Regions from separate parts of the Sinorhizobium sp. RAC02 genome, predicted to be linked through region 1. Evidence: riboswitches for the same ligand, from Rfam matches in the RefSeq annotation. Region 1 holds a riboswitch; the other holds the start of a gene.

Region 1 (9,439 bases):
CTCACGGCCGTCGTCGTCCTTGTCTTCATGCGTGATCACCCCGCTGATGTCGGCCTGGCGCCCTATGGCGCCAAGGACGGAATGGTCGTCGCCCCCGCACCACCGGCGACACTGGGCGCGATGCTCGCCTCCCCCATCGCGGTCCTGATGGAGGCGGCGCAGACCCGGATCTTCTGGGTGCTGTTCGGCACCTTCTTCATCTGCGGCGCCAGCACGAATGGCCTGGTGCAGACACATTTCATAGCGCTCTGCGGCGATTTCGGCATGGCCGCCACCGCGACTGCCGGCATGCTGGCGATCATCGGCATCTTCGACATTGCCGGCACGATCGGTTCGGGCTGGTTGTCCGACCGGTTCGACAGCCGCATCCTGCTGTTCTGGTACTACGGGCTGCGCGGGCTTTCGCTGGTCTATCTGCCCTTCACCAGCTTCAGCTTCTACGAATTATCGATCTTTGCCGTCTTTTACGGTCTCGACTGGGTCGCCACCGTTCCGCCGACCCTCAAGCTCACCATCGACCGCTTCGGAGCACGGGCGCCCATGGTGTTCGGCTGGGTCTTCGCCGGTCACCAGCTCGGCGCCGCCTTCGCGGCCTGGGGCGCGGGCTTCACCAGGACGGCATACGAGACCTATCTTCCGGCCTTCTTCATCGCGGGCGTGCTGTGCCTCATCGGTGCCCTTGCCGTGGTTACGATCCGCGAGCCGAAAATGCCGGAAGCGGCACCGCAGCCTGCATGAGCGTCAACCGCCTGCCGGGCTTGGTGAGCGATTCTCCGCCCGCCAGCTGGCGGGGCTCTGCGTGGTGACCCTACGGAATTCGCGGTTGAAGTTCGATTTCGTCTGGAAGCCGGCTTCGAACATGGCCGAGGTCACCGGCATGTCGGTCTCGCGCAGCAGCCGGCAGGCCTCGGCGATGCGGAAGTCGTTGATATATTGCGAAACGTTCTTGCCGGCGAGGCGGTTGATGGCGCCGGAAATCTGCCGGGCCGGTACGCCTGCCCGCCGAGCAAGACGTGAGAGCGTCAGGTTCTCGTCGCGAAAAAGGTTTTGCGTGGCAAGCAGCCGGTCGACGCGCTCCAGAACGTCGCGGTCCCTTTCATCCGCGGAAGGATCCTGATCCGTCTCGCCGGGTGCCGCGGGGAGCGCGCGGGCGCGGGCGGCGACGGTTGCCGTCAGGCCGAGGAGGAAGAGGCTGAGCAGGTTGGCGTTGCTGACCATCATCGGCACGTTCTCCCCGCGGCTCCATTCGAAATCGAGCACGACCGCGATATCGAAGGAGGCGGAAATGCAGAGCGCGCCGGCGGCAATCAGCAGGGCCTTGTGCGCGCCCGCAGCGCCATCGAGCCGCGCCTCGTCCAGCCCGTCGGGACCGGCCGTGGCGAGCCGCAGCAGGATCGCGGCATAGCCGACGAAGATGACGACGAGGGCAACGTCGATGAAATAGGGCGCAAACAGCAGCAGGGCGATGACGACGACCGGCGGCAGCCCGTTGAGCCAGGGCATGTCTTGCCGGTCAGGCTGGATCAGGCTGCGGAAACTCGCCAGCACCAGCGGCGGTAGCGACGCCGCCAGCACAGGCAGCACATAGCGTAGTGCGGTCAGGTCGTAGCCCCAGCGCAGGCCGACGATGACGGATTGCAGGATGCAGAGCCCGATCAAGGCGAGAAACGGTCGGTTGCCGCTTTCCTGATTGCGCAGGAGCGCCACGAAGCGGATGGCGAGCAACAGGGCGACGACGAAGGGCAGGGGAATGAAGAGCACGGCAGGAACGGTTCTGTTGACGATGGACGCATCATGATCCGGATCGCGATCAAGGGCGACCTCAAACATGATCGAGGACGTCGGGAAGGGCGTCAGCGGCGATGATTTGCCCGTCAAATCAATCGAGCGAGGCTCCCATGTTTCCCTTTCGCATGTTTTCCGTCCTTCTCATGGCGGGTGCATCCATCACATCCGTCCATGCCGCCGAGGTCGGCGTTCGCACCTTCGGCGTTGCCGCGCCGGAACGTGGCCGCGATATTGAGGTCACCGTCTGGTACCCCGCCGCTGACGGCGGAACGCCAGGCCTGGTCGGCGACAACAGGATTTTCAAAGGAGAGCCCGCCACGCGCGATGCGGCGATCGCCACGGGCCGCTTTCCGCTCGTGCTGCTGTCGCACGGCTCCGGTGCGCGCGTCGAAACCATGGGCTGGCTGGCGACGAAACTCGCCGAAACGGGGTTCGTGGTGGTCGGCCCCAACCATCCCGGCACGACGAGTGGGGATTCCACGCCTGCGGCAACGCCCCTCATCTGGGAGCGCACGGCCGATCTTTCTGCGGTGATCGACCGCTTCTCGACCGATCCGACCTGGAGTTCTGCGATCGATCCGGCGCGGATTGGCGTCGTCGGCTTCTCGCTCGGCGGTTCGACCGCGCTGGAAATTGCCGGCGCGCGGGCCGATCTCGAAGCCTATGCCCGCTATTGCGACAGCTATGACAAGTGGGATTGCGCCTGGTTTGCCGGCGGGCGTGGCTATGTCGACGAGATGCCCGTCGACGTGGATAAGGTCGACCTGCGCAAGCTCGACAAGGCCCGTTTCGAACAGTCGAACCACGACCCGCGCATCCGTGCCGCCGTGCTGGTGGATCCCGGGCTGGCGCAGGCCTATGTCGATGACAGTCTCAAGGCGATCGACATTCCGTTGAGCTTCATCAATCTCGGCGGCCCGGGCGCAATTCCCGAAGCGGTGATCGCCGACAAGCTGGCGGCGCTGGTGCCGCAGGCAAGCTATGCGACGGTCACGGAAGCCGTGCATTTCAGCTTCCTGCCGGAGTGCAAGGACGGCGCTGGTGACTTCCTGAAATCGGTCGGCGAGATCGATCCGATCTGCGACGAAACGGGTAGCCGGTCGCGGGCGGATATCCATGCGGAGCTGAAACGCCTCATCGTCGATGCGCTTCAGCGTAGCCTCAAGGGTTCGTTCTGAGCCGAGGGTTGCTGAATGAGAAAGACCAGCGACCGGTTGTCCGGTCGCTGGTCTTTGGCGTGTTTGTAGAGGGCGTCAGGCGGCGCGGCGCTGGTAGACGGCGTTGCCGCGTCCTGTGTCGATATGGAACTGCGACAGCGCGGTCTGGAGCTGGGCGGCCTCGCTGGCGAGCACCTGGCTTGCGGCGGTGGTTTCCTCCACCATCGCGGCGTTCTGCTGGGTCATCTGGTCCATCTGGTTGACGGCCGTGTTGATCTCGCCAAGCGCTGCGGACTGTTCCTGGGCCGCACGCGTGATCGAGACGACGTGGTCGTTGACGCGGTTTACCAGATCCTTGATCTCGGAGAGCACGTCGCCGGTCGAAAGAACCAGCGAGACACCACCCTTCACTTCGCCGGCCGAGGCGTTGATCAGCGTCTTGATCTCCTTGGCGGCATTGGCGGAGCGCTGGGCGAGTTCGCGCACTTCCTGGGCGACGACGGCGAAACCGCGACCGGCTTCGCCGGCACGCGCCGCTTCCACACCGGCATTCAGTGCCAGGAGGTTGGTCTGGAAAGCGATCTCGTCGATGACAGAGATGATCTGGCTGATCTTCTGCGACGACTGCTCGATGCGGCCCATGGCGCTGATGGCGTTCTGGACGATGTCGCCGGACTTGTCGGCGCTGTCCTTGGCTTCGCGCACGATTTCCGAGGCTTCGAGCGCGCGGCTTGTCGAGGTTTTGACCGTGGTGGTGATTTCCTCTAGGGCAGCCGCCGTTTCCTCAAGCGAAGCCGCCTGCTGCTCCGTGCGGTGGGCAAGCTGGTTTGCCGCGGCGGAAAGCTCGCGGGAATTGCCGGATATAGTGCCGGCGGTGGTGAGGATGCCGGTCATCGTGCTGCGCAGCGTCAGCATGGCGCCGTTGACGTTGGCCTGAAGCTCGGCGAAATCGCCCTGGAAGTGGCCGGCCATTTCCTGCGTCAGGTCGGCATGCGAGAGCGAGGCGATCACGCGGCGCACTTCGCTGACGCCGCGGTCGACATTGATCACCAGATCATTGACGCCCGTTGCGAAACGGCGAAGGTCTTCGTCCTCATAGGCCTTGGTGATGCGGCGCGAGAAATCGCCGGCGGCAGCGGCCGCGACAATGGTGCTGATGTTCGTTTGCAGGTCCTTGCTTTGCGCCTGGAGGGCAGCTTCCTGCGTCTCCATTTCGCGCATCTGCATCTCGTTGGCGCGGAACACGTCGAGCGTGCGCGCCATGGCGCCGATCTCGTCCTTGCGCTCGGTGCAGGGGATCGTGTCGTCGAGCTTGCCGGCGGCGAGGTTGGACATGACGCCAGTGAGCAGCTGGATCGGACGCACGATGCCGTTACGAGCGAAGAGCATGCTGAACAGCATGCCGGCGACGATGCAGACGAAGGCGGTCACCAGCAGCAGGATCTGCGTCGTCGTCGAGCGGGAGATTGCGACGGCGCGCGATTCCGACAGCGTGTTGGCGGAGTAGGTTGTGTATTCCTTCAGCGCGGCGGTGACGGCCTTCTGGCCTTCCAGCGCCTTGTCGAGGGCAGCGAGAACGGCAGCGCGGTCCTGGCCCTTGTCCGAGCCGGCGACGGCCACCATGGCGCGGATGTCTTCGAAGTACGGTGTCAGTGCCGCGCGAACGCCGTCGAGCAGCTTCTGTTCGTTGGCATCGGCCGTAGAGGCGATCTTCGGCAAGCGGTCGAGCATTTCCGCGGCGCGCTTTTCCGTCTCGGCGGCGAAATCGGCCGCTTTTTCCGGGGCGATTGCGAGCTGGTAGGTCATGCGGCTGATGGCGATGACGTCGATGCGCAGGTCCATGGCCTCGCGGGCCACTTCCTCACGTCCGCCGGTATCCGAAAGGGCGGCACCCAGCGAGGTCAACCCGCGGCTGCCGACGGTGGCGATGGTGCCGGCGGCAAGGCCCATCAAAAGCACGAGCAGGCCGACTTTCCGGGAAATCGAGAGATCCGAAATTTTCATGGATAGCGTCCCTAAGGGCGACCGACGCTGTCCTGGCGCGTTCCATCCCAAACAACCCGGGAACATTCCGGGTCAATCTGGCATCGTTTGTCTAATAGAAAGGTTTCTAATTTGTTGCGCCGCAGCACCCCGAGGGTCTCACCCCTTGCGGAAGACGTAGTCCGTCTCCTGCCGCAGCGTTTCGCCGGGTCGGAGAATGGCATTCGGGAAGCCGGCGTGATTGACGGCATCCGGCCAGACCTGCGTTTCCAGGCAGAAGCCGGCAAAGGCTCCGTAGCGGCGACCATCGAGCCCTGGGACCGGCGGGCCGACCTTCGCGCCGGTGTAGAGCTGTACGCCCGGCTCCGTGGTCAGCACCTCCAGCGAGATGCCGGACAGGGGGCTGCGAACCTCGGCGACCGTGCGCTTTTGCTGACGCTCCGGCGAGAGGCAGAAATTGTGGTCGAAGGCGACGCCAGCCTCTTCGGTCTGCCGGCGGAGCGGCGTCCAGTCGCGGAGATCGAACGGCGTTCCCGCGACGGAGCGGATTTCGCCGGTCGGAATGAGGTTCTCGTCGACCGGCAGATAATGTTCGGCCCTGAGGCGGATCTCGTGGCCGAGGGCGTCGGCCGTGTCGTCGAGGATGAAATAGCTGTGCTGGCAGAGGTTGACCGGTGTGGGCGCATCCGTCGTCGCCTGGTAGGCGACGGAGAGCACGCCATCGCCCGGCAGGCGATAGGTGCAGGTGATGGCGCAGGTGCCGGGATAACCGGCGCGGCCGGCGGGGTCGGCCAGCGTCAGGGTGACGAAGTCGCTGCCGTGATCGGCGATATGCCAGTTCTGCCGACCGATGCCGTCGCTGCCGCCATGCAGGTGCGAGACGCCGCGTTCGTTGCATTCGAGCTGGTACTCGGTGCCGTCGACTGCAAACCGGCCGCCGCCGATGCGGTTGGCGCAGCGCCCCGGCGTCGCGCCGAAATAGGGAGAGTGGGCGAGGTAGGAGGGGAGATCTTCGAAGCCCAGCACCAGCGGCGCGTCATGTCCCGTGAGCCTGAGGTCCTGGATGACGGCGCCCCAGGTCAGCACCTGGGCGGTCAACCCGCCGCCGGTGATCGTGATGCGCTCGACCGTCTCGCCAGACTCAAGGCGACCGAAAATTTCATTCCCTGCACCCACGCTCGCGTCTCCTCGCCGATCCCAATTGCGGGCGGCAAACTGCTGCAATTCCTTCCGGCCCGCAACCGAAAAGTCATACTTTTCGAGAATCGGCCCTTAGAAGGTCTTCTGGTAGATGATGAAGGGCGTCTTGTCGGCGATGCGGTCGTAGAGCTGGCGCGCGGTGGCGTTGAACTCCTGCGTCATCCAGTAGACCTCCGGCGAGCCCGCCTCCTTCGCCTTGGCATAGACCCCTTCGATCAGCGCGCGCCCGATACCGGAGCCGCGAACCTCCGGGTCGGCATAGAGATCCTGCAAATAGCAGACATTGCCGATCGTCCAGCAGGAGCGATGGAACAGGTAGTGGGCGAGGCCGACCGGCTTGCCGTCGAGCGTGGCGAGGAGGCCGCGGAACTCGCCGTCCGCCACTTCGCCCGTCAGCCGGGCGAAGGTGGTGGCAAAAATCTCCTCGGGCAGGATCGTCTCGTAGAAGGCGAGATAGGCGGTCCACAGGCGGCGCCATTCGCCTTCATCGTCTGCATGCAAAGGGCGAATGACGACACGGCTCATGGTCAGGCTCCTGTTCTGATCTTTTCCAGATCATAACTCGTGGTTTGATAGATTTCGTTGATCCAGTTGCCGAAAAGCAGGTGTGCATGGCCACGCCAGCGGTTCTGTGGTGGCAGCGACGGATCGTTGTGCGGGAAGTAGTTCTTCGGCAACTTGATCGGCACGCCGGCCGAAACATCGCGGAAATACTCGTCGGCGAGGGATGTCGAATCATATTCGACATGGTTGAAGATGTAGAGATTCTTCGCCTTGTCCTGCACCAGGCACACCCCCGTCTCGTCCGATTCCAGCAGTATATCAAGCCCTGGTACGGCGCGGATATCTTCCGCACGGATTTCCGTCCAGCGCGAGACGGGGACCTCGAAATTATCGGAGAAGCCGTTGAGGAAGACCGACGACGGTTTGCGGTTGTGGTGGCGGTAGACGCCGAATGCCTTTTCCTCCAGCGTGTGCTTCGGCACGCCGTGGAAATGGTAGATCGCCGCCATGCCGCCCCAGCAGACGTTCAGCGTCGAATGCACGTTGGTCTGCGTCCAGTCGAGGATCTCCTTCATCTCGTCCCAATAGGTGACGTCCTCGTAATCGAGGATTTCCACCGGCGCGCCGGTGATGATGAAGCCGTCGAACTTGCGGTGACGCACCTCTTCCCACGTGTCGTAGAAGGCAAGCAGGTGGTCTTCCGAGGTGTTTTTCGCGCGGTGGCCGCCGACGCGCACCAGCGACAGTTCCACCTGCAGCGGCGAGGCGCCGACGAGGCGCGCCATCTGCACTTCCGTCTTGATCTTGTTCGGCATGAGGTTGAGCAGCCCGATCTGCAACGGGCGGATATCCTGCCGGATCGCCACCGTTTCGGTCATCACCCGCACACCCTCGTGAACGAGGGTTTCGAAGGCGGGGAGCGTATCGGGAATCTTGATGGGCATGTCTCAACTCGATCCAAAACAAAAACCGGCCGCAACGATGTCGCAACCGGTCCACGTAAGGGTCTTCCTCGCGCGGCCCTTTAGCAACTTGTTTAACGTGGCTGCAAGCCGGCCGGCCAAATCACCACGAGCGTTTTAGATAGCGCTAGTTTCCTTGCGAATCAATCCATCGCCGGGAACGGTCAAGGCCCGGATGCAGCAAGCATCCGGGCCTTGACCGTTCAAAGCGTCGAGAACTTAGTAGTAGCTGTAGTGGCGCTTCTTGTAATAGACCTTGCCGCCCCAGTGGCCGCCCCAGCGATGGCCGTAGTGACCATAGTGGCGCTTGACGCGGTAGTGCTTGTAGCCGTGATGGCCGTAGCCATAGCTGTTGTAACCGTAGCTCTTGTGACCGTAGCCGTAGTAGCCGGCCTCGGACGGGGCAGCGAAGGAAACAGCAGCGACGACGGCGACAACTGCAGAGATAATGAACTTGCGCATGGGACTCTCCTGATCTCTTTCGGGTTACAGAATGAGCTCCTCTCATCCAGTGATCAGACTTTCCCATATCGGAGGAATTTAAGCTGTTTCGGATGGAACAGGTGGTCTCGCGTCCGTTTTCCCCATCCCGGTCCACTCGCAACGTCATCCTCGGCCCTGAGCCGAGGATCCATGCCGCGGCTGCGGTCGGTGGATGCTCGGGTCAAGCCCGAGCATGACGAAGGAGAGGTTGGGCGACGTTCTCAGCGGCCGTCTCAGCCTTCCAGCTCTTCCCGCAGCATTTCCAGCTCGAGCCATTCCTCTTCCATCTTGGTGAGCTGCTCGCGCAGCTTTTCCATCTCGGCGGCAAGCTTGTTGAAGGTTGCCGGGTCCTTGGTGAAGAGGGCGGGATCGGCCATCTTTGCCTCGCGGGCGGCGATCTCCTTTTCCGTCTTCGCCATCTCCTTCGGCAGGTTTTCGAGCGCGAATTTCTGCTTGTAGGAGAGTTTTGCCTTGGCCTTGCTGTCGGGCGACGCGGCCGTGGCTGTCTCGGCGGCTTTCGCCTTCTCGGCCTTGTCCGCCTTGCGCTTCTCCTCGATTGCGCCGCGGCGCTGCGCCATCATGTCGGAATAGCCGCCGGCATATTCGATCCAGCGGCCGTCGGGGTTTTCCGGATCGGCGGGCGCGATGGTCGAGGTGACGGTGCGGTCGAGGAAGTCGCGGTCATGGCTGACGAGCAGCACGGTGCCGGCAAAACCCGCGACGATCTCCTGCAACAGGTCCAGCGTCTCGATGTCGAGGTCGTTGGTCGGTTCGTCGAGGATCAAGAGGTTGGTCGGCCGCGACAGGATGCGGGCCAGCATCAACCGCGCGCGCTCGCCGCCGGACAGGTTGCGGATCGGCGTGCGGGACTGTTCGGGCTGGAACAGGAATTCCTTCATGTAGCCGGTGACGTGGCGCTGCTCGCCGTTGACGATGAGCGTCTCGCCGCGGCCGTCGGTCAGGTAATGGGCGAGCGTGTCGTCGAGGTTCAGGTCCTCGCGGCGCTGGTCGAGGGTCGCGATCTCCAGGTTGGTGCCGAGCTTCACCGTGCCGCTGTCCGGCTCGAGCTGCCCGGTCAGCATCTTGAGCAGGGTGGTCTTGCCGGCACCGTTCGGGCCGACGAGGCCGATGCAGTCGCCACGGTGCACGCGGATCGAGAAGGGCGCGACGATGGTGCGCTCCCCATAGGCCTTGGTAATCTTGTCCGCCTCGATGACCAGCTTGCCGGACTCTTGCGCGTCGGAGGCGCTGGCCTGCACGCTGCCCTGCGGGCCCTTGTGGCCGCGGTAGCGCGAGCGCAGATCATGCAGTGCGCCGAGGCGGCGCATGTTGCGCTTGCGTCGCGCCGTCACGCCGTAGCGT
Region 2 (9,439 bases), 670 kb from region 1:
CGGCCACTTGCAGGTGCGCTCGGTCAGCTCGGTCAGTTCCAGCTTCCGCGACATCGGCACAACCACTTTGTTGCCGTTGGCGGGAACCGGAAGCTGCTCCGTCTGTGCGTCGAAATCGGCGTCGATGTCTTCCTTGGCGAGGATCGCGCCGGTCGGGCGCGCCGCCACGCGAGCGGGGACCGGACGGGCCGCGAAGTTCGACGGCCGCGGCGTTGCAACGGCCGGACGCTTCGGGCGGGCGGCGGTCGGCGTGCCGCCGGCTTTCGCGCGGCCCGGCAGGTTCAGGCGGTGCACCTTGCCGATGACGGCGTTACGGCTGACGCCGCCGAGCTGCGCTGCGATCTGGCTCGCGCTCAGACCTTCGCTCCAGAGCTTCTTGAGTTTCTCGACCCGCTCGTCTGTCCAGTTCATCTTCTCGTCTCCGTTCGACGCTCGCGATGCGGGAATCCCTCATCGCGTTCCGGATGGGTCCGGAACTTGAACGCCCTAACTCTTTTGGTGACTAGTTCCGCCGCTTGCAGTCTAGTAATTGGTCTTTAACCTAGAGTTCGGGGGACTCTGTGACAAGAGTCGCGGGAATCGGTGCGAATCGATTTCGGAGTTTTCCCCAACTTGCTGCCCTGGTGTGACTCAAGAGCGACACCTTGCGCGCGTATCGTGAATCCTCACGTTGCGGTAGGTTCAGCGGCATTTTAGACGTGCATTTCATTGACATTGCAGGGAGAAATGCTGATAGTGCCGCATGCCGCCGAAAGGCGGTTTTTGATTTTTCTAAAGCCTGGAAAAGTCAAGCCGTAAACGAATCTTTCCGCATCTCTTTTCGGGGGACCTGCGCCATGGCCGATGCCGCGCCGCTCTATGAAACCTATATGCGTGCACCGCTCCGGTTCACGCGCGGGGAGGGCGTCTGGCTGATCGCCGAAAATGGCGAGCGATATCTCGATTTCGCCGCTGGCGTCGCCGTCAATTCGCTGGGCCATGCGCATCCCCATCTCGTCGCCGCGCTGAAGGATCAGGCCGAGAAGGTCTGGCACCTGTCCAACCTCTATGAGGTTCCGGGCCAGGAAAGCCTTGGCCGCCGGCTGACGGAGGCGACCTTCGCCGACAAGGTGTTTTTCACCAATTCCGGGGCGGAAGCGCTGGAATGCGCGATCAAGACGGCGCGGCGCTATCATTTCGCCAAGGGCCACCCCGGCAAGTTTCACATCATCACCTTCGACGGCGCCTTCCACGGCCGCACGATCGCCACCATCGCGGCCGGCGGACAGGAAAAGTACATCGAAGGTTTCGGCCCCAAGGCGCCGGGCTTCCTCAAGGTCCCCTTCGGCGACATCACAGCCGTCAAGGATTCGATCACCGAGGAAACGGCGGCCATCCTGATCGAGCCGGTGCAGGGCGAGGGCGGCATCCGCCCCGTTCCGAAGGAATTCATGCAGGAGCTTCGCCAGCTCTGCGACGAGTACGGCCTGCTGCTCATCCTCGACGAGGTGCAGTCCGGCGTCGGCCGCACCGGGCGCCTCTTCGCCTATGAATGGTCCGGTATTGCGCCGGATATCATGGCGGTTGCCAAGGGCATCGGCGGCGGCTTCCCGCTTGGCGCCTGCCTTGCCACGAACGAAGCGGCTGCCGGCATGGTCGCCGGCACACATGGCTCGACCTATGGCGGCAACCCGCTCGCCATGGCTGTCGGCAATGCGGTGCTCGACGTCGTGCTGGAAGACGGGTTCCTTGATCATGTCCGCGACGTCGCCCTCGTCTTCCGCCAGGGCCTTGCGGCCCTCAAGGACCGTTTCCCGGAGATCATCGAGGATGTCCGCGGCGAAGGCCTGATGCTCGGCATCAAGGCAAAGATTCCGGTCGCCGACCTTCTGAAGGCCGTGCGTGCGGAAAAGCTGCTCGGCGTGCCCGCCGGCGACAACGTGCTGCGGCTTCTGCCGCCGCTTACCGTCACGGCGGAAGAGGCGCGCGAGGGGCTCGCCCGCATCGAGCGCGCAGCCGAAAAGCTGACGGCGGCGAAAGCCGCATAAGCAGGACCGAGACAGACAGGACACATCATGGCCAAGCATTTTCTCGACCTTTCCGCCGTTTCGGAAAGCGATCTCCGCGTCATCATGGACGATGCGCACACGCGCAAGGCCGCTCGCAAGGCCGGCACGGAAGAAAAGCCGCTCGCCGGCAAGATGCTCGCGATGATCTTCGAGAAGCCGTCCACCCGAACCCGCGTCTCCTTCGATGTCGGCATGCGCCAGCTCGGCGGCGAGACGCTGTTCCTGTCCGGCACCGAGATGCAGCTTGGCCGCGCCGAGACGATCGGCGACACCGCCAAGGTCCTGTCGCGCTACGTCGATGCCATCATGATCCGCACGACGGACCATAACCGTCTGCTGGAGCTTGCCGAACATGCCACCGTGCCTGTCATCAACGCGCTGACGGACCTGACGCATCCCTGCCAGATCATGGCCGACATCATGACCTTCGAGGAGCATCGCGGCTCGACGAAGGGCAAGACCTTTGCCTGGACGGGCGACGGCAACAATGTGCTGCATTCCTTCGTCGAGGGCTCGGCCCGCTTCGGCTACACGATGAGGATGGCCGTGCCGATGGGCTCCGAGCCGGACGACAAGATCCTGAATTGGGCGCGCGACAATGGCGGCAATATCCTGCTCGGCCATGATCCCGAGGCGATCATCGACGGCGTCGATCTGGTCGTCACCGACTGCTGGGTCTCGATGAACCAGGAACACCGCGCCCGCGGCCACAACATCTTCCAGCCCTATCAGGTCAACAAGCAGCTGATGGCGCGGGCGAACGACGATGCGCTCTTCATGCATTGCCTGCCGGCGCATCGCGGCGAGGAGGTCACCGACGAGGTGATCGACGGCCCGCAGTCGGTGGTCTTCGACGAGGCGGAAAACCGCCTGCATGCGCAGAAGTCGATCCTCGCCTGGTGCCTCGGCGCCGTCTGACGCGCGTCTTGAAAAACACGCCGGCCGATACGATCTAGGGGCCATCACAGGGCGCTGGAAGGCGCTCTCTCTGGCGCATGCCCGTCCGGTATGGAATGATCCGGGTGATAGCGCGCTGAATCACGGTAGAATGCCGGTCGCAAGCAGCCGGGCCCATGGCCCGGTGGCTTCCCGGTGTGCAAGGAGCAGAATGATGATGGCTGACAATGCCTTGAAACTCGGTGAGCTCGGTTATTCCGGCGACGACCATATCCTGCCGTTTCAGGTGGAAGGGCTCGACGTGCGCGGTCGTGCCGTGCAGCTGGGTCCCATGCTCGATACCATTCTGGGCCGGCACAATTATCCTGCCCCCGTCGCTCGGCTGCTCGCCGAGGCGATAACGCTTACCGTGCTGCTCGGCACCTCGCTGAAGTTCGAAGGCAAGCTGATCGTCCAGACCAAGGGCGACGGCCCGGTCGACCTGCTCGTTGCCGATTTCTCCGCACCGGAGAATGTGCGCGCCTATGCCCGCTTCGATCAGGCAGCCCTTGATGCTGCCATCGCCGCCGGCACGACGGAGCCGCATGAGTTGCTCGGCAAGGGCATTCTGGCCTTCACGATCGATCAGGGCACACACACGCAGCGCTACCAGGGCATCGTTCCGCTCGACGGCGAGACGCTGGAGGAGATTGCCGGCGTCTATTTCCGCCAGTCGGAGCAGATTCCAACCAGGGTGCGCCTCGGCGTTGCCGAGCTCTTCGATCGTGACGAGGCCGGCAAGGTGCGCCACCGCTGGCGGGCCGGCGGCATGGTCGCACAGTTCCTGCCGCAGGCGCCGGAACGCATGCGCCAGCCGGATTTGCCCGGCGGCGATGGCGACGATGTCGGCCACAAGATCGATGACGACGACAACTGGGCCGAAGCCAAGGCGATGGTCGAGACGATCGACGCCGATGAGCTGACGGACCCGACTGTCGGCACCGAACGGCTGCTGTTCCGCCTGTTCCACGAGCGCGGCGTACGCGTCTACCAGCCGCAGCAGGTCTTTGACCGCTGCTCGTGCTCGCGCGAGAAGCTGAAGGGCGTGCTGGTCGGCTTCAGCGCCGACGATATCGCGCACACGGCGGACGACAAGGGCGATATCTCGGTCACTTGCGAGTTCTGCTCGACGACCTACCGCTTCGACGCGACGGAAGTCCTGCCGCAATAGGCCCCCAAGCGCATCCTCAGTTGAGGGTGCGCGGTTGTCCTGGTGTATCCAGCGAGAAGGCAGGAATGGCGACGTCGAAGGCTTCGCCGTTCTCCGCCTCCATGCGGTAGCGGCCGAACATGATGCCGGACGGTGTTTCGAGCGGGCAGCCTGAAGAGTACTCGTAGGTATCGCCGGGGCGCAGCGTCGGTTGTTCACCGATGACGCCGGGACCGTTGACCTCGTCGACCTGGCCGTTCTGGTCGGTGATGTGCCAGTAGCGTGTCATCAGCCGCACGGCGACGTCGGAATGGTTGGATATGACGACGCGGTAACCCCAGACATAGCGGCTATCATCGGGGTCGGACTGGTCGGCCAGATAGTACGGCTCTACGGTCACTTCGATGTCGCGGGTTAGCGCACGATACATGGGCAAGCCTTGAACTGATTAGCTCCTGCTATTCTACAGGAATGTGGTTTCGTCAAGGATAAGCAAAGAGGCACCGGCCGCATCGGCCGGTGCCTCCGTATTTGTCCATCTGTCGCTGAAGGTCAGGCTTTGACCTTGGAGAGCGCGCGGGCAAAATCTTCGAGCAGGTCTTCGCTGTCCTCGATGCCGGCGGAAAAACGGACCGTGCCGGCCGACATGCCGAGTTCGGCACGCGCCTCGTCCGTCAGGTTCTTGTGCGTCGTCGTCGCCGGATGGGTGATCAGGCTCTTGGCGTCGCCGAGATTGTTGGAGATCTTCGCGACTTGCAGCGCATCCTGCAGCGCGAAGGCCGCTTCCTTGCCGCCCTTCAGCTCGAAGCAGACGAGCGTCGAGCCGCCCGTCATCTGCTTGGCGATGATGTCGGCCTGCGGGTGGTCCTTGCGGCCCGGATAGATCACGCTGGCAACCTGGCTTTGCTCGGCGAGGAAATCGGCGATGCGGCTGGCATTTTCCGTCTGCTGCTTGACGCGAAGCGGCAACGTCTCGATGCCCTTCAGCAGTGTCCAGGCGTTGAACGGCGACATGGCCGGGCCGGTGTGGCGGAAATAGTCGTGCAGATGCTCGTTGATCCATTCCTTGTCGGACAGCACGACGCCGCCGAGGCAGCGGCCCTGGCCGTCGATATGCTTGGTCGCGGAATAGACGACGACATGCGCGCCGAGTTCCAGCGGCTTCTGGAAGAGCGGCGTTGCAAACACGTTGTCGACGACGACCTTGGCGCCGATCTGGTTGGCAAGCTTGGCAACGCCGGCAATGTCGATGACTTCCAGCGTCGGATTGGTCGGGCTTTCCAGGAAGAACACTTTCGTGTTTTTCTGAATGGCCTTTTCCCAGTTGGAAAGGTCGCGTCCATCGACCAGCGTGCATTCGATGCCGTATTTCGGCGCGAGCGTCTCGACGACCCAGCGGCACGAACCGAACAGCGCGCGGGCGGCGACGATATGGTCGCCGGCCTTCAGCTGGCAGAGGATCGCAGCCGTCACGGCTGCCATGCCGGACGCGGTGGCGCGTGCATCTTCGGCGCCTTCCAGCAGGCACATGCGCTTTTCGAACATGTCGTTGGTCGGGCTGCCGTAGCGGGCGTAAATGAAGCCATCCGTCTCGCCCTTGAAGCGGGCTTCGGCCGCAGCCGACGTGTCATAGACGAAACCCTGCGTGAGGAAGATTGCTTCTGCGGTTTCGCCGTGCTGGGAGCGGGTGGTTCCGCCGTGAACGAGTTGGGTGGCCGGGCGCCAGGACTTGCTCATGTGATCGTCGCCTTCAAACAAAAAAACCGGCCGCAAAAGCAGGCCGGTTTTAAACCCGGCCTTTTTAGCTACTTGTTTTACGTGGCTGCAAGCCGGCCGGCCAAATCACCACGGGATAACCTTGCTAATACTGCTTGGCCGCGCTTGCGTCAATTGCCGGCATTTGGTTTTGTGCGGACCTTCTGATGGGACGATACGATGATGGCTTCTGCGGTGCGCAGCACGGGCATTCTGGCGGACAACGCCATTCGCGGCTTGTTCGACAGCGGACGGCTGACGAGTGAAACGCCCCTCGACGACGACCAGATCCAGCCGGCGAGCCTGGACCTGCGCCTCGGCGCGATCGCCTTTCGCGTGCGCGCCAGCTTCCTGCCCGGCCCGTCCCATCTCGTTGCCGACAAGCTTGACCGGCTGAAGCTGCACGTCATCGATCTGTCCGAGGGCGCGGTGCTGGAGACCGGCTGCGTCTATATCGTGCCGCTGATGGAAAGCCTCGACCTGCCGGCGGAACTCGCCGCCTCGGCGAACCCGAAAAGCTCCACCGGCCGCCTCGATATCTTCACCCGCGTCATCACCGATCGTGCCCAGGAATTCGATAAGATCCCGGCCGGCTATTCCGGCCCGCTCTATCTCGAAATCTCGCCGCGCACCTTCCCGATCGTCGTGCGTCGTGGCTCGCGCCTGTCGCAGATCCGCTTCCGCAAGGGCAAGGCCCTGCTCGGCGAGAGCGAACTGCTGGCGCTGCACGTGAGCGATACGCTGGTCGCCAGCGAAACGCCGAACGTTTCCGGCGGCGGCATCGCGCTGTCGATCGACCTCAAGGGCACCGGCCCGGAAGGCCTGATCGGCTACCGCGGCAAGCACCACACCTCCGTCGTCGATGTCGATCGCAAGAACCAGCACGATATCTTCGATTTCTGGGAGCCGCTGTTCAGCCGCGGCCGCAACGAACTGATCCTCGATCCGGATGAGTTCTACATTCTTGTCTCGCGCGAAGCCGTGCACGTCCCGCCGCTCTACGCCGCCGAGATGACGCCCTTCGATCCGCTCGTCGGCGAATTTCGCGTGCACTATGCCGGCTTCTTCGATCCGGGCTTCGGCCACGCCCCGGCCGGCGGCTCCGGCAGCCGCGCGGTGCTCGAAGTGCGCAGCCACGAAGTGCCCTTCATCCTAGAACACGGCCAGATCGTCGGCCGCCTCGTCTACGAGCACATGCTGGATACGCCGGAAGGCCTCTACGGCTCCGGTCTCGGATCGAACTATCAGGCACAGGGACTAAAACTCTCCAAGCATTTCCGCGTCGGATAAAGCTGCTCGCGAAGACGAGGTCACCGTTGTGTTGCGCTTGTGGTCCACAATGTTTGCAGCGGTGGCATCCTCTGTTATCAAACAAAACTCGCACGATGGTTGGTTTGATAACTGGTGCTCACGAACACGGTGCGGTGGCGCCGTCTTATAGAGGCACTGCCATTCGACTTTTGTCTCGGGCTTACACGGTATAGGCGAACAGGCTTGGCTGAGCGGATGGTGAATCACCCTTGGAACCAGTGCGCCTGCAGCATGCGCACTGAGTATTCATGTAATCGTGCGCTCGGCCCAAAAGAACGAGGCATGATGGGGCCAAGCTCTGGAGAGCAGTCATCAACTGTACCACGAGCATGAAAATGTCGCGTGAATGCACGGCATTTTTGCTCGGACGAGGCGCTAGTTAGTCATCGAACTATACCTTGATGAATTCTGGCTTCTCTGCTGGGGGTGGTGGGCGGGATTCTATGTATAGCATGCCCTCTTGTGCGGCTTGAGGTGTGCGCTGATTACGTTTACTGTTGAAGTATAGATGGCTTGAATTTTCTAGGAGGGTTTTCTTCCCCTCCCGTATAGTCAAAATTCTCCTCCTCAACGCCTATCGTAAACTCAACGATACTGCGAACGCCATTGGCGACCACGAATTTTGCCGAGGTAATCGTAAAACCGGTTGTTCCCCACACATAAGCACGCTGCGCGAAGTCATTCGAAAATATATCCAACCCATATTGCTGAATTTGAAGGGTCAAGCTCGACGGCGCTGGAAGTTTCATCGCCGCATATAGATCGGCGACGCTATCATATTCATCATCTGGAATGAAAATACTTGTATCAAAGAATTTCTGTACCACAGCAAAATTCGCTGGGCTAACATATCGACCAGGGCCATCAGTCATAAAGGAGTTCAGATCGACCGTAATCTGCTGCCCGCCTTCCGACTTCTCACGAAGCCTTTCCTCAAAATCCGATGGCGGCTGAAATGTCCCATACAGAAACGCAAGGGTTGCGTTCTCAACTGATACGGCACTCCAATGCTCAGTGTGAGTCATTGCCGTCTCCTTCTATGCTAGCGGGTGATTTTGCGATGGTGGAGCTTCCTCTACCCCCATTTCCGGAGATTTCGACAACAGAGGAAGAGGTTTCACCGGGGAAAGTGACAAATACAACGTAGTATTCTAAACCAGTCAAAGAAAACAACTTGTCATTCACGACGCTAAAAATACTTCTATTATCGAGTTCGCTTGGGGTAACGTAACTCTCAGCTTGCCCATCGTAATACTGAGATACAGAGCAGCATCTTGGGTTTTTCTTTATGAATTCGCTTGGGGTGGAGTCCGAAAATTCCCGTTTTTGGAGAACGTATTCAACCCCAATTTTTAATGCAGCTTCACTCTTTGCGCGCAGAAAAAAATTCTCGCGATCGTAATAGGAATATATAAAAAACAAAATGATAACCGCGAGAAAAGCAAATAATGAACCACGTATTTTTCTGAAGAAAATTATATATATTAGAACGACAACAATAGAAGCTATCAATTTGCTACTCTTATATTTTGATTGCGTTTCAACAAGAAATTCATTGTCGCCGTTGCGCTAGGGCAGTTAAATCGCTTGCCATTCTCGTCACGCTATCACGACCTTTTTTGACTTCATCCTGCGTCTATGGGTAACGGACAAAGTTAGGTTCACTTTTGATTGATTATCATCGATTCCAAACACAACCTAGGCTGTGCATCTTGATTGTGTCAACCAGACCGGCACACGCAGATCGATCAAAAAAACGTCAAGAAATCATGATATTGTATTGCCCGCGCCCTTGGGCGCGTCAGGCTCTACTCCGTCCGTCCGTCCGTCCGTCCGCTCCGTTGTCGCGGTGTCGCCAAACCCGCCGTCGCGGTTTCGGCCCATGCGGATGACGATCCCAGGCAGGATTTGAGCGGCTGCGTCTGCTCCTCAGCCGCCACTTTATTTTGTAGCGCTGTCGCACGTGCTGGCATTCGTCCCGTCGCGGGATGCGTCAGTCACCAGCAGATTGTGACTTGTGGGGCAAGCGGAAACCGGACTGAGGAATTACTGTTCAACTCCTGCAACTCATAGCCCCGGTGTCTAACCGTGAAGAGGCCGATGGAAGTGTTGAATTGGACGGTTGTGCGTCTGCTACTTTGATCAGGAGAATCTACCGGGAACCCATGATGTTTGGCGGACTAATTATAATGCGAAGATCAATCCTCCCGCACTGCGAGCTCTCCAAACTCCTCGCCTT

The links. Region 1 has a riboswitch for S-adenosylmethionine ahead of metA (homoserine O-acetyltransferase MetA). Riboswitches for the same ligand answer to the same signal wherever they lie in the genome.
Region 2: linked by a shared signal. The riboswitch ahead of BSY16_RS13415 (O-succinylhomoserine sulfhydrylase) and the one ahead of metA (homoserine O-acetyltransferase MetA) in region 1 are both predicted to bind S-adenosylmethionine.

What each region holds. Positions count from the first base shown of each region.
Region 1 covers NZ_CP016450.1:3,457,416-3,466,854, forward strand. The annotation lists gene BSY16_RS16590 (MFS transporter) at 1-738, shown strand, start outside; gene BSY16_RS16595 (helix-turn-helix domain-containing protein) at 742-1,878, opposite strand; gene BSY16_RS16600 (alpha/beta hydrolase family protein) at 1,899-2,966, shown strand; gene BSY16_RS16605 (methyl-accepting chemotaxis protein) at 3,042-4,949, opposite strand; gene BSY16_RS16610 (aldose epimerase family protein) at 5,088-6,104, opposite strand; gene BSY16_RS16615 (GNAT family N-acetyltransferase) at 6,201-6,653, opposite strand; gene metA (homoserine O-acetyltransferase MetA) at 6,656-7,576, opposite strand; SAM riboswitch at 7,637-7,714, opposite strand; gene BSY16_RS16625 (hypothetical protein) at 7,814-8,056, opposite strand; gene BSY16_RS16630 (ABC-F family ATP-binding cassette domain-containing protein) at 8,311-9,439, opposite strand, start outside.
Region 2 covers NZ_CP016450.1:2,788,503-2,797,941, reverse strand. The annotation lists gene BSY16_RS13440 (GcrA family cell cycle regulator) at 1-411, opposite strand, end outside; gene BSY16_RS13435 (aspartate aminotransferase family protein) at 837-2,027, shown strand; gene argF (ornithine carbamoyltransferase) at 2,055-2,966, shown strand; gene BSY16_RS13425 (Hsp33 family molecular chaperone) at 3,163-4,155, shown strand; gene apaG (Co2+/Mg2+ efflux facilitator ApaG/CorD) at 4,172-4,564, opposite strand; gene BSY16_RS13415 (O-succinylhomoserine sulfhydrylase) at 4,687-5,871, opposite strand; SAM riboswitch at 5,915-5,993, opposite strand; gene BSY16_RS13410 (2'-deoxycytidine 5'-triphosphate deaminase) at 6,073-7,179, shown strand; gene BSY16_RS13405 (hypothetical protein) at 7,692-8,225, opposite strand; gene BSY16_RS31950 (hypothetical protein) at 8,212-8,712, opposite strand.